Regions from separate parts of the Streptomyces sp. NPDC028910 genome, predicted to be linked through region 1. Evidence: riboswitches for the same ligand, from Rfam matches in the RefSeq annotation. Region 1 holds a riboswitch; the other holds the start of a gene.

The links. A riboswitch is a leader RNA that binds a small molecule or an ion and turns the genes downstream of it on or off. The one in region 1 is predicted to bind ZMP and ZTP.
Region 2: it holds a riboswitch for ZMP and ZTP, as region 1 does, so the genes downstream of both, ACZ4TV_RS29140 (serine hydroxymethyltransferase) here and ACZ4TV_RS04010 (bifunctional 5,10-methylenetetrahydrofolate dehydrogenase/5,10-methenyltetrahydrofolate cyclohydrolase) in region 1, are expected to answer to the same signal.

The regions. Positions count from the first base shown of each region.
Region 1 covers NZ_JBVHVF010000002.1:289,777-296,599, reverse strand. Annotated here, with positions in the region: gene ACZ4TV_RS04025 (ATP-binding protein) at 1-49, shown strand, start outside; gene ACZ4TV_RS04020 (vWA domain-containing protein) at 46-1,854, shown strand; gene ACZ4TV_RS04015 (RNA polymerase sigma factor) at 1,866-3,455, opposite strand; ZMP/ZTP riboswitch at 3,831-3,933, shown strand; gene ACZ4TV_RS04010 (bifunctional 5,10-methylenetetrahydrofolate dehydrogenase/5,10-methenyltetrahydrofolate cyclohydrolase) at 4,018-4,863, shown strand; gene ACZ4TV_RS04005 (MAB_1171c family putative transporter) at 4,874-6,037, opposite strand; gene ACZ4TV_RS04000 (NAD(P)/FAD-dependent oxidoreductase) at 6,034-6,823, opposite strand, start outside.
Region 2 covers NZ_JBVHVF010000032.1:12,927-19,749, forward strand. Annotated here, with positions in the region: gene ACZ4TV_RS29110 (serine/arginine repetitive matrix protein 2) at 1-238, shown strand, start outside; gene ACZ4TV_RS29115 (carboxymuconolactone decarboxylase family protein) at 284-787, opposite strand; gene pdxR (MocR-like pyridoxine biosynthesis transcription factor PdxR) at 835-2,232, shown strand; gene ACZ4TV_RS29125 (hypothetical protein) at 2,383-2,685, shown strand; gene ACZ4TV_RS29130 (glutathionylspermidine synthase family protein) at 2,694-3,896, shown strand; gene rocD (ornithine--oxo-acid transaminase) at 4,001-5,206, opposite strand; ZMP/ZTP riboswitch at 5,326-5,416, shown strand; gene ACZ4TV_RS29140 (serine hydroxymethyltransferase) at 5,450-6,718, shown strand.

The DNA.
Region 1 (6,823 bases):
GATCGAAGCCGCCCGCGACATGCCCCGCCTGGTCGAGGCCCGCCGATGAGCGGTGTCGCGCGAAGCAAGGCGGCCAAGCCCGATCCGGCCGCCCAGGCTTTCACCGAGGGCCTCGCCCTGGTCAAGCGGAACCTGGCGCTCGGTGCCGTCGACGGCAAGGTCTGCCGCCAGGCCCGATGCGGGGCGACCCCGGCCGGGGGACTGGCCGCCGTGACCTCCAACGGCACCGTCCACGTGCACCCCACCAAACGGGCCGACCCCCAGGAATGGGCCTGGGCCATCGCCCACGCCCTGCTCCACCTCGGCTTCGGTCACGTTCCGGCCTCCAAGGACGAGAGCCGTACCCAGCCCGACCGCTTCGACCTCGCCGCCCGCTGCGCCGTCGTCAACCGCTTCCTGCTGACCTTCCCGGTCGGCCGGGCTCCGGACCACCTCCCGTCGGAGTACCCCGGCGGGGACGAGGAACTGCTCGCCGCCCGCTGGCGGCGCGACGGCATCCCGGCCGCCTATGAACGCTGCGGCACCGCCGGAGACCACCCGGACCAGGTCCTGGTCACCTGGCGGACCTGGAACACCACGGTCCCCGACTGGGAGACCGCCTTCGCCGCCGCCCTCACCCGCAGCGTCTCCGCCGCCATGGACGTGGCGGGCGGCCGCCGCGACCGGACCACCGGCGAACGCCTCGCGCAGCGCCCCTGGGACCGGGCGCTCAACTGGTTCGTCTCCTCGTACCCGCTCCTCGGGGGGCTGGCCGCCGGTCTGACCGTCGTCGCCGACGCCGAGCTGGCCCGCGCCCAGGCCATCTCCATCGCCGCCGTCAGCGCCACCGCGGGGGAGATCTACATCAACCCGCTGCGCACCTTCGAGGACGAGGAGTGGCGGTTCATCCTGGCCCACGAGATGCTGCACGCCGCCCTGCGCCACGGCGAGCGCCGCGGCGCCCGGGACCCGTACCTGCACAACGTCGCCGCGGACTACGTCGTCAACGGCTGGCTCGTGGAGATGCGGATCGGCAGCATGCCCGAGGGGCTGCTGTACGACCCGGAGCTGCGGGGGCTCTCCGTCGAGGAGGTCTACGACCGGATCGCCACCGACCTGCGCCGGATGCGCCGCCTCGCGACCCTGCGCGGCAAGGGCGCCGGGGACATCCTGGGCGAGCCGCTCGGGCACGGCGCGGGGCGCCCGTACGCGGACCTCGACGAGTTCTACCGGCGCGGACTGGTCCAGGGCTTCGACCTGCACGTGCGCGGGGAGCGCGGCCTGCTGCCCGCCGGGCTCATCCAGGAGATCCGGGCCCTGGCCCATCCGCCCGTGCCCTGGGACGCCCGGCTCGCCCGCTGGTTCGACGAGTACGTGCCGCGGCCCGTGGCCGTACGGTCCTACGCGCGCCCGGCCCGCCGGCAGGCCTCTACTCCGGACATCCCGCGCGCGGGCCGGTACTTTCCGCCCGAGGAGATCGCCCGCTGCACCTTCGGGGTGGTGCTCGACACCTCGGGATCGATGAACACCGCCCTGCTCGGCAAGGCGCTGGGCGCCATCGCCTCGTACGCGGAAGCCCGCGACGTACCGGCGGCACGCGTCGTGTTCTGCGACGCGGCGCCGTACGACGCGGGCTATCTTCCGCCCGCCGAGATCGCGGGCCGGGTGAAGGTGCGCGGGCGGGGCGGCACCGTGCTGCAGCCGGGCGTCGACCTGCTACAGCGGGCGGAGGACTTCCCGCCCGGGGCCCCGGTGCTGGTGATCACGGACGGGTGGTGCGACACCCTGCGGATCCGGCGCGAGCACGCCTATCTGGTCCCGCAGGGTGCCTCCCTGCCGTTCACGCCACGGGGGCCCGTCTTCCGACTGGCCTGAGACCTGCCGGCTTAGTCCAGGTAGTCGCGCAGTACCTGCGAACGCGACGGGTGGCGCAGCTTCGACATGGTCTTGGACTCGATCTGGCGGATCCGCTCACGGGTGACCCCGTACACGCGGCCGATCTCGTCCAGGGTCTTCGGCTGGCCGTCGTTGAGGCCGTAGCGCATGGAGACCACGCCTGCCTCGCGCTCCGAGAGCGTGCCCAGGATGGACTGGAGCTGCTCCTGGAGGAAGGTGAAGGAGACCGCGTCCGCCGGCACGACCGCCTCGGAGTCCTCGATGAGGTCACCGAACTCGCTGTCGCCCTCCTCACCCAGGGGGGTGTGCAGGGAGATCGGCTCGCGGCCGTACTTCTGGACCTCGATGACCTTCTCGGGGGTCATGTCGAGCTCCTTGCCCAGCTCCTCCGGAGTGGGCTCCCGGCCGAGGTCCTGGAGCATCTGGCGCTGCACGCGGGCGAGCTTGTTGATGATCTCGACCATGTGGACGGGGATGCGGATGGTGCGCGACTGGTCGGCCATGGCACGCGTGATCGCCTGCCGGATCCACCAGGTCGCGTAGGTGGAGAACTTGAAGCCCTTGGTGTAGTCGAACTTCTCCACGGCGCGGATCAGGCCGACGTTGCCCTCCTGGATCAGGTCCAGGAAGAGCATGCCGCGGCCGGTGTAGCGCTTGGCGAGGGAGACCACGAGGCGGAGGTTGGCCTCCAGCAGGTGGTTCTTCGCGCGGCGGCCGTCCTCGACGAGGATCTCCAGCTCGCGCTTGAAGGCGGGCTTGTGGTCCTCCTCCTCTTCGAGCTTGTACTCGGAGAACAGACCCGCCTCGATGCGCTTGGCGAGCTCCACCTCCTGCTCGGCGTTGAGGAGCGGCACCTTGCCGATGAGCTTGAGGTAGTCCTTGACGGGGTCGGCGGTGGCGCCGGCCACCATGACCGTCTGCGCCGGGGCGTCGTCCTCGTCGTCGTCGGACAGCACGAAGCCCTGGGCGCCGCCGGCCTTGGGGGTCTCCTCCTCGGCCTCGTCGGCGAGGTCCTCGGCCGCCCAGTCCTCGCCCTCGACCACGGGGGTCTCGGCCTCGTCGGCGTCCTTGGCGCCGGTCTTCTTCGCCGCGGCGGTCTTCTTCACGGCGGTCTTCTTGGCGGCGGTCTTCTTGACCGTGCGCTTCTTCGGCTCGGCGGCGGCCTCCGCAGACGCCTCGTCCTCGATGGCGGCGGCCGGCGATGCGGATATCGCCGAGGCCGCGGCAGGGGCCGGGCTGGTGGCGGAGGCCTTGCGCGCGCCGATGGGGCGGGGCGCGGCGGGGGCCTTCTTGGCCACGGTGCGGGCCGGGGCGGCGGCAGCCTTGCGGGGCTTCTTGGCGGCAGCCTTGGTGGCGGGGGCCGCGCTGACGTGAAGGGCGACACCCTCCTCGTCCAGGACCTGGTTCAGGCTGCGCAGGACCCGCTTCCACTGGTCCACCGGGATGCGGCCGGCCTCGAAGGCCTGGCGCACGTCGTCACCGTTGATGTGACCCTGCTCGCGGCCACGCTCGACGAGCGTGACCAGGGCCTCGGATTCGGCGATCTCCGGAGGGAACGTACGGGACGGGCTGAGCGACACAAGGAGCCTCTCGTTGCGAACAGATAAGGGGTGGGCGGGACATCATCGCGCGAACTCGGGAAACAGACCCGAGGGGGGTCTGTATTCCGGGGCCGCGCGAGGACACCTGTCGGTTCATCGCATGCCCGAGTCGATTCGTTACGCGCTGAATTGAGTGACCTGCGCCACGCTGTGGCCGCGCAACCGATCCGGCGTGGATCCGTCCGCCCTCTCCGTCAGCCCTTTTTGCGGGCTTCGACGAGGAAGCGGGCGGGGTGCGCGACGACGAACGGACCTTCGCGTTCGACCACCTTCCGGAGAAAGTAGATCACGGCTCCGATGCTGATCGTCCCAGGTTCGGCACCGGTCAACCATCTGTTCGGTCGACTACAGTGGGCGGCGGGCCGTGACTGGCGTTCGGGTGGATCACCACCGGGGAGCGGCCCGGCGTACCTCCGGACCTTCCGTACGTCGACTGCCGCGCGCCTGGGCGAACCGCGATCCGCAGCGACGTTCAGGAGACCCCGTGACGACCGCCCCTCTTGCATCGAACACGCAGACTGCCCCCGCCTCCGCCCGGCTGATGGACGGCACCGCCCTCGCCCGCCGCATCTCGGAGCAGACCGCCGCCCACGCGGCGAAGATCACCGAGCGCACCGGCACCGCGCCTTGTCTCGCGACCGTGCTGGTCGGTGAGGACCCCGCCTCCGTCACCTACGTACGCATGAAGCAGAACCGCTGCGCCAAGGCCGGGATCACCTCCCGCCACGTCGAGCTGCCGGCCGGGACCACCACCGAGGAGCTGGTGGCCACCCTCACCGCGCTCTCCGAGGACCCCGGGATCAGCGGCATCCTGCTCCAGCACCCGGTCCCGCACCACATCGACGAGCGCGCCGCCTTCGAGGCCATCGCCCCCGGCAAGGACGTCGACGGGGTCACCATGCACTCCTTCGCCGCCATGGGCTTCGGGCTGCCGGGCTTCGTCTCCTGCACCCCCGGCGGCATCATGCGCCTCCTCGCCGCCTACGACGTGGACCTGACCGGCAAGCACGCCGTCGTCGTCGGCCGCAGCGCCATCCTCGGCAAGCCGGCCGGGATGCTCCTGCTGGAGCAGAACGCCACCGTCACCTACTGCCACTCCCGCACCCGGGACCTCCCGTCGATCGTGCGCCAGGCGGACGTGCTGGTCGCAGCCGTCGGCAAGGCCGAGTTCATCCGCGGCGAGGACATCAAGCCGGGCGCCGTGGTCCTGGACGCCGGGTACAACGAGGGCAACGTCGGCGACGTCCACTTCGAGTCGGCCGCCGCCCGGGCCTCGCTGATCACCCCGGTGCCGGGCGGAGTCGGCCCGATGACCATCGCCGTACTGCTGGAGCAGACCGTCCGGGCGGCCGCCGCGCAGGCCGGGCTGGACCTCGACCAGCTCTGAGGCCGGTCGGTCAGGTCCGCGTGGCGGCGGCCTCGCGGGCCGCGGCGACGATGGGTGAGGTGCGGAACTCCCGGGCCAGTGCGCCCAGCGGGCTGCTGTCCAGCCGGTACGCCGGGTCCGGGCGCCCGACCTCCCCACCGGCCGCCCCGCGCCGGCACGCCGCGGCGAGCATGGCGGCGTCGGCCACGACCGCGGCCCGGGCCTCGCCCATGCCCTGGGCGCGCGCGGCCTCGTACGCCGCGCGGCGCACGGCGGGGTCGAACCAGCGGGCGAGGGCCAGGATCCCGTCGTCGATGACGGACTCGCGGTGGATCAGCCGGATCCCGACCGGTGACCACCAGGTGAGCGGCACCGTCCGCACACTGGACGCGGCGAAGCCCCGCAAGGCCTTCCACAGCGGGTGCAGCCGCCGGTACTGGCTGAAGTCCCGCCAGGCCGCCGATCCGCCGACCAGCGGCACGATGAAGCCCGTCGCGACCATGAGCGCCGCCCCCGAGGCCAGCGGCGGGGCCACTTCGGTGGACAGGGCGTCCCAATCGCGGCCGCTCCACCGGGCGCCCAGCGCGGTCCACTTGGCGGCGAGGTAGCCGAGGTCCAGCAGCCCGCCTAGCACGATCAGGGCCAGCCCGGTGCGCAGCGGCCGCAGGGAGGGGTCGGCGCGCCGCAGCCACCGCCCGGTCAGCACGGTCAGCGCCGAGCTGCCCACCGTGTGGGCCAGCAGGTAGCAGACGATCATCTCCCGGATCCAGGGCGTGCCGGCGTAGTACGTGTCCAGGTCCCGCAGGCGTTCCACCGGCGCGTCGCCGATCACGAACAGGACGACGATCGCCGCCGTGACGGCGCCGAACCCGGCCACCGCCAGCAAGGTGGCCCGGCGCACCGCGGCCGGCGGGCCGCCGCCCCACTGCAGGACCAGGACGACGCACGCCCCGGAGAACGCGGTGATCAGGCCGAAGACGAGCGGCGCCGAGAAGTTGGGCACCCCGGTGAGGCGGTTGACCGCCGCGATCGTCGGCGGCGCCGCCAGGACCAGCACGAGAGAGCCGACGACCAGCAGCGCGCACACCGCCCGCATCAGCGGCTGGTCCCAACCCCGGCGCAATGTCGGCGCCTTGACCAGCAGGATCAGGATCAGGAGCGCCCCCGGCACGTAGAGGATGAGGCCGTCCTTCACCGGACCCGGCCGACGGGGTCGGCCGGACCGGACCTCTGGTCGAGCCCGGCGACGGTCCGCTCGGCGGCCGTGAGCGGCGGCGCGGTCAGCGCACCCCGGTCCGAGGCGCGCAGGACGTGCCAGACCACCGACGGCCGCAGCCAGTGGGTGGGCGCGCTGCTCATGGTGATGACCTGGAGGAAGGCCGCGGTCAGCGCGTCCCGGGTGGTGGCCCCCGTCATCAGCCGGCTGACGTACGCGTTGAGCAGCCCGGCCCCCGTCCGCGGCTTCATGCCGGTGGCGCCGGGATAGAGGATGTCCTGCGAGGTGGCGAGGTCCCAGGCGGTGGCCACCTGCGGGGCGATCGCGCGCTGCGCCTCGCGGCCGAAGGCGGGGTGGGCGAGTCCCTTGGAGCGCAGCAGGGAGCGGACGGCCAGCAGCCCCTGGGCGGCGACGGTCATGCCCTGCCCGTACAGCGGGTTGAAGGTGGCGACCGAGTCGCCCACGGCGAAGAAGCCGTCGGGCAGGGCGACCTTCTCGAAGTAGATCCGGCGGTTCGCCGTGCCCTTGGTGACGGCGACGTCCGTGAGGGGCTTGCGGCCTTCCAGCAGCTCGCCGACGATCGGGTCCCGGATGCCCTTGGCGAAGGGGATGAACGCGTCGGGGTCGCCGGTCGGCTGGCCGCCGCGGGTGCCGGACAGGGTGGCCTGCCACTGGCCGTTCTCGATGGGCACGATCGTGGCCGTCTGGCCCGGTACGGGCACCCGGGGATCGGACTGCACGTTGACTATGGGGAAACCCGACGCG
Region 2 (6,823 bases), on a different contig from region 1:
CACCACCAACTACACCGAGATCCGCGTCGGCGCGGTACCCGGTGGCTCCGGAGCCTGCGAGCTGGTCTACGAGTACGACAGCGCCGAGTCGAAGGGCCGCCGACGCGGCGTCGAGCGGGTCCTGTACGCCCAGGACGGCAACAAGTGGGCCGTCCTGGTGGCCGGCCCGGCAGCCGAATGGCCCAGCACCGAGAAGAACCTGGCCGCCGCCCTCCGGGAATTCCGCCCCGGAAGCTAGGGCGTGTCCGGCGGCTCAGCGCTTGGCGGTTCAGTGCTTGGCGGTTCAGTGCTTGAACATGCCCGGCGTGTAGTGCCCCGGTACGGCGCGGGTGGTGACGCCGAACCGGTTCCACGCGTTGATCGTCGAGATCACGGCGATCAGCTGGGCCAGTTCGGCCGGCTCGAAGTGCTCGGCGGCCCGCTCGTAGACCTCGTCGGACACGAAACCGTCCGTCAGGACGGTGACGGCCTCGGTCAGTTCGATCGCCGCCAGCTCCCTCTCCGTGTAGAAGTGCCGCGACTCCTCCCAGGCGCCCAGCTGCACGATCCGCTCGACGCTCTCGCCCGCCGCGAGCGCGTCCTTGGTGTGCATGTCCAGGCAGAAGGCACAGCGGTTGATCTGCGAGGCGCGGATCTTGACCAGCTCGACCAGCACCGGGTCGAGGCCCTTCCGGGCCGCGATCTCCAGGCTGACCATGGCCTTGTAGACCTCGGGGGCCAGCTGGTGCCACTGCATGCGGGAGGGCTGTTCGGGGGCGAGTGCCCGCGTTTCGTTCGTCGTCGTCATGTGATCCACCCTAGGAGGCAAGCGGCCCAGCGATATGGTCCACATCCATGACGGAATCATGGGCCACTTTCGGCGTCGACCTGCATCTGGACCTGTCCGCCGGGCGCGGTCTTCGGGCCGGGCTCACCGAGGCGCTGCGCGAGGCCGCGCGCAGCGGGCGGCTGCCGGCCGGGACCCGGCTGCCGTCCTCCCGCAGCCTCGCCGCCGACCTGGGCATCGCGCGGAACACGGTCGCGGAGGCGTACGCCGAACTCGTCGCCGAGGGCTGGCTGACCGCCCGCCAGGGCTCCGGCACCCGCGTCGCCGAACGGGCGCGCCCGCGCCGGGCCGCGGCGGCCGCCCCCGTACGGCGTCCCGCGCGCCAGGGGCCCTCGTACAGCCTGGTGCCCGGCTCCCCGGACCTCGGCGGCTTCCCGCGCGCGGCCTGGCTGTCGGCGGCCCGGCGGGCGCTGACCGCCGCGCCCAACGAGGCCTTCGGGTACGGGAGGGACGGGCACGGCCGCGTCGAGCTGCGGCAGGCGCTGGCCGGCTACCTGGCACGGGCGCGCGGGGTGTACGCGGACCCGGAGCGGATCGTGCTGTGCGCCGGCTTCCTGCACGGGCTGACGCTGCTGGCGGGGGTGCTGCGGGCGAGACGGGTGCGGGAGGTGGCGGTGGAGGGGTACGGCCTGGACGTCCACCGGGACCTGCTGGTGCGGGCCGGGCTGCGGACGCGGCCGCTGGGGGTGGACGGGCAGGGGGCCCGTACGGGGCAGCTGACCGCGGCGTCGGGCGCGGTGCTCCTGACCCCCGCTCACCAGTTCCCGACGGGCGTCGTCCTGACCCCGGCCCGCCGGACGGCGGCGGTCGACTGGGCGCGGACCACCGGCGGGTTGATCCTCGAGGACGACTACGACGGCGAGTTCCGCTACGACCGCCAGCCGGTGGGGGCGCTGCAGGGTCTGGACCCCGACCGGGTGGTGTACCTCGGCACGGCCAGCAAGTCCCTGGCGCCGGGGCTGCGGCTGGGCTGGATGGTGGTCCCGCCGGATCTGCTGGGGGACGTCCTGGCCGTCAAGGGCCCCACGGACTGGGCCTCCAGCACGCTGGAGCAGCTCACGCTGGCGGAGTTCATCACCTCCGGGGCGTACGACCGGCACGTGCGCGGGATGCGGCTGCGGTACCGGCGGCGGCGGGACGAACTCGTCGCGGCCGTGAGCGACCGGGTGGCCGTCTCGGGGATCGCGGCGGGCCTGCACGCGGTGCTGGACCTCCCGGCGGGGACGGAGCGCGCGGTGCTCCAGTCCGCGGCCTGGCAGGAACTGGCCCTGCACGGCCTGACCGGCTTCCGCCACCCGGAGGCCGAACTGCCACCGCGGGACGCGCTGGTCGTCGGCTACGGCACCCCGTCGGACAGCGCGTGGACCCCGACCCTCGCGGCCCTGTCGGCGGCTCTTCCCGCATGACCCGGCGCGGCAGCCGAGGCCCTGAACAAATCGCCCGAAGGCGTGCGAACTGACTCCAGGTCACGGATCTCACGGCGGCCGGATTCCATCGGCCGTGGACACACCTCTAGTCTGTCGGGAGCACGCCAGGCCCCAGGGGGAGCAGCAGACATGGACAGCAGCAGCACCAATCAGCGCCGCATGCGCTCCGGAGCCGTCGCCCTCGGCGGCATGGGCCTGCTGGCGGCCACCCTCGTGGCCTGCGGCAGCAGCGACGAGCCGGACCGGCGTTGCGCGTCCCGCTCCACGCTGGACCACCTGAACAGCAAGGAGTGCAAGACCGGCGGCACCGGCGCCTACTACTACGGCGGCGCCGTCAAGAACGGCAAGGTCACCGGCGGCAGTTTCGACAAGTCCGCCGTCACCCGCGGCGGCATCGGCGGCCACACCAGCTCCGGCTCCAGCGGCGGCTGAGCGCACCCATGAAGCGGCACACCATCGAGCCCCGCCCCGGCTGGCAGAAGACCGTCGAGGAACAGGGCCTGATCTACCCCCTCACCCGCTACCCCGACGGCTCCCTGCGCCCCTACTGGGACGAGAGCGCGTACTACTCCTTCTCCCTCCCCGAGGTCGAGGCGCTGGAGAACGTCGTCGAGGAGCTGCACGCCATGTGCCTGGCCGCGGCCGCGCACATCGTCGAGCAGGACCGCTTCGCCGACCTCGGCATCACCGACCCCAAGCTCGCCGCGCTGATCGCCGAGTCCTGGCGCCGCCGCGCCGAACAGCCCTCCCTCTACGGCCGTTTCGACCTGCGCTACGACGGCACCGGCAGCCCGGCCAAGATGCTGGAGTACAACGCCGACACCCCCACCTCCCTCGTGGAGGCGGCCAGCCCGCAGTGGTTCTGGATGGAGGAACGGTTCCCCGGCGCCGACCAGTGGAACTCCCTCCACGAGCGCCTCGTCGACGCCTGGCGCCGCCAGGCCGAGCTGCTGCCGCCCGGCCCGCTGCACTTCGCACACTCCGAGACCGACGAGCTCGGCGAGGACCTGATGACGGTCGCCTACCTCCAGGAGACCGCCGAACAGGCCGGCCTGGACACCCAGGCCCTCTCCGTCGAGCAGATCGGCTGGGACAGCCTGTCCGGCCGGTTCGTGGACGAGAAGCTCCGCTTCATCCGCAGCTGCTTCAAGCTCTACCCGTGGGAGTGGCTGGCCACGGACGAGTTCGCCCCGCAGGTCCTCGGCACGTACGACCACGGCGGCGGCTCCGGCACCACCTGCTGGATCGAGCCGCTGTGGAAGATGCTGCTCTCCAACAAGGCGCTGCTCGCGATCCTGTGGGAGCTCTTCCCGGAGCACCCGAACCTGCTGCCCGCCTACCTCGACGGCCCGCGCGAACTGGCGGAGCCCGGTTCCGCCGGCTACGTGGCCAAGCCCCTGCTCGGCCGCGAGGGCGCGGGCGTCACCCTGCACGCGACGGGCGAGGGCGGCGAGCCGTTCGTACCGGAGGCGGGGGAGCGGTACTGCTTCCAGGGCCTGGCCCCGCTGCCCGACTTCGACGGCAACCGGGTGGTGCTCGGCGCGTGGGTCGTCGAGGACGAGGCGGCGGGGCTCGGCATCCGCGAATCGGCGGGGCCGGTCACGGACGAGTACGCCCGTTTCCTGCCCCACGTCATCCTGTAGCCGTGCGAACCGCGTGACCGTGCGAACCGCGTGACCGTGCGAACCGCGTGACCGTGCGAACCACGTGACCGCGCGGGCTACGAGATCTGCGCGGGCTACGCGGGCTACGCGGCCAGCACCGACCGGAGCTGCTCCAGCCCCCAGTCCAGGTCCTCCTTGCTGATCACCAGCGGCGGCGCGATGCGGATCGTCGAACCGTGGGTGTCCTTCACCAGCACACCGAGCTCCATCAGCTTCTCGGAGATCTCCCGGCCCGTCCCGCGGGCCGGGTCGATGTCCACGCCCGCCCAGAGCCCCCGCCCCCGTACGGCGGTCACCGCGCCACCGCCGACCAGGAGGTTCAGCTCCCGGTGCAGGTGGTCGCCGAGCTCCGTGGCGCGCTGCTGGTACTCGCCCGTGCGCAGCATCGCGATGACCTCCAGGGCCACCGCGCAGGCCAGCGGGTTGCCGCCGAAGGTGGAACCGTGCTCGCCGGGGCCGAACACCCCGAGCACGTCACGGTCGGCGACCACCGCCGAGACCGGGACGACACCGCCGCCGAGCGCCTTGCCGAGGACGTAGACGTCCGGGACGACGCCCTCGTGCTCGCACGCGAAGGTCCTGCCGGTCCGGCCCAGACCCGACTGGATCTCGTCCGCCATGAAGAGGACGTTGCGCTCGCGGGTCAGTTTCCGTACGCCGCTCAGGTACCCGGCGGGCGGCACCAGCACCCCCGCCTCGCCCTGGATCGGCTCCAGCAGCACGGCCACGGTGTTCTCGGTGACGGCGTGGCCGAGCGCGGTGAGGTCCCCGTACGGAACGATCTCGAAGCCCGGCGTGTACGGACCGAAGTGGTCGCGGGCCTCGTGGTCCGTCGAGAAGGAGACGATGGTCGTGGTCCGCCCGTGGAAGTTGTCGGCGGCGACCACGATCTTGGCGTGCCCGTCCGGGACGCCCTTGACCTCGTAGCCCCACTTGCGGGCGGTCTTCACCGCCGTCTCCACGGCCTCCGCGCCCGTGTTCATGGGCAGCACCATCTCCTTGCCGCAGAGCGCGGCGAGCTCGGCGCAGAAGTCGGCGAAACGGTCGTGGTGGAAGGCGCGCGAGGTGAGCGTGACGCGCTCCAGCTGGGCGCGGGCGGCGTCGATCAGGCGGCGGTTGCCGTGCCCGAAGTTGAGGGCCGAGTACCCGGCGAGCATGTCGAGATACCTGCGACCCTCCACGTCGGTCATCCACGCGCCTTCGGCGGATGCGACGACCACGGGCAGCGGGTGGTAGTTGTGCGCGCTGTGCGCCTCTGCGGAGCGGATGGCATCAGCAGTTGTCGACACGGGGTCTCCGATCGTCCGTCTTGCCGGGTGAAACGGTGACGAGGGTGGCGTCACCTTCTTATCGTCGCTCGTATCCCGGACGCAGAAACCTTCCCCACGGCGCGCCCGCTAAGGTGAACGGTACGCACGGCGACTGGCGTACGGAGAACCGACTCCGGGGGAGTCGTGCGCGCTCGACCGCATACAGGGCCGCTCGCCTGGGCCTCGCGGGGTACCGATCACATCGACCCCGGAGGAGCCGCCATGTCCGCGAGCCGCCATCCCGCCCTTTCCGCGACCGACCCCGAACTGGCGTCCTTCGTCGCGGCGGAAGAAGTACTCCAGGCACAGACCCTGCGCCTGATCCCCAGCGAGAACTACGTGTCCGCGGCCGTGCTCGAAGCCTCCGGCACCGTGCTGCAGAACAAGTACAGCGAGGGCTACCCCGGCCGCCGCTACTACGAGGGCCAGCAGAACATCGACCGGGTCGAGGCCCTGGCGGTCGAGCGGGCGAAGGGCCTGTTCGGCGTCGACCACGCGAACGTCCAGCCGTACTCCGGGTCCCCGGCGAACCTGGCCGTGTACCTGGCCTTCGCGAAGCCGGGCGACACGGTGATGGGCATGGCCCTGCCGATGGGCGGGCACCTGACGCACGGCTGGGGCGTCTCGGCGACGGGCTCGTGGTTCCGCGGCGTGCAGTACGGCGTCCGCGCCGAGACGGGGCTGATCGACTACGACGCGGTGCGCGAGCTGGCCCTCGCCGAGCGGCCCAAGCTGATCTTCTGCGGCGGCACCGCCCTGCCGCGGACCATCGACTTCGCCGCCTTCGCGGAGATCGCGCGGGAGGCGGGCTCGATCCTGGTCGCGGACGTGGCGCACATCGCGGGGCTGATCGCGGGCGGTGCGCACCCGTCCCCGGCGGGGCACGTGGACGTCATCTCCACCACGACGCACAAGACGCTGCGCGGGCCGCGGGGCGCGATGCTGATGTGCCGGGAGGAGCACGCGAAGGCGATCGACAAGGCGGTCTTCCCGGGGCTCCAGGGCGGCCCGCACAACCAGACGACGGCCGGTATCGCGGTGGCGCTGCACGAGGCGGCGCAGCCGTCCTTCGTCTCGTACGCCCACGCGGTCGTCGCCAATGCGAAGGCGCTGGCCGCGGCGCTGCTGGAGCGGGGCTTCGACCTGGTCTCCGGCGGTACGGACAACCACCTGATCCTGATCGACCTGACGGGCAAGGACGTGCCGGGCAAGGTCGCGGCCAAGGCCCTGGACCGGGCGGGGATCGTGGTGAACTACAACACGGTGCCGTTCGACCCGCGCAAGCCGTTCGATCCCTCCGGGGTGCGGATCGGTACGCCGTCGCTGACGTCGCGGGGGCTGGGGGTCGACCACATGGCGCAGGTCGCCGACTGGATCGACCGTGGCGTGGACGCCGCGGCGAAGGGGGACGAGCGGGGGCTGGCCGCTGTGCGCGCGGAGGTGGCCGATCTCATGGCCGCCTTCCCGGCCCCGGGCCTCCCGCTGTCGTAAGCCTGCGGCCCGCCTTCCCGGGGCTCCGCCCCAGACCCCGCGCCTCAAACGCCGGCGAGGCTGAAAAGAGCGGGGTTCCGCCCCGAACCCCGCGCCTCAAACGCC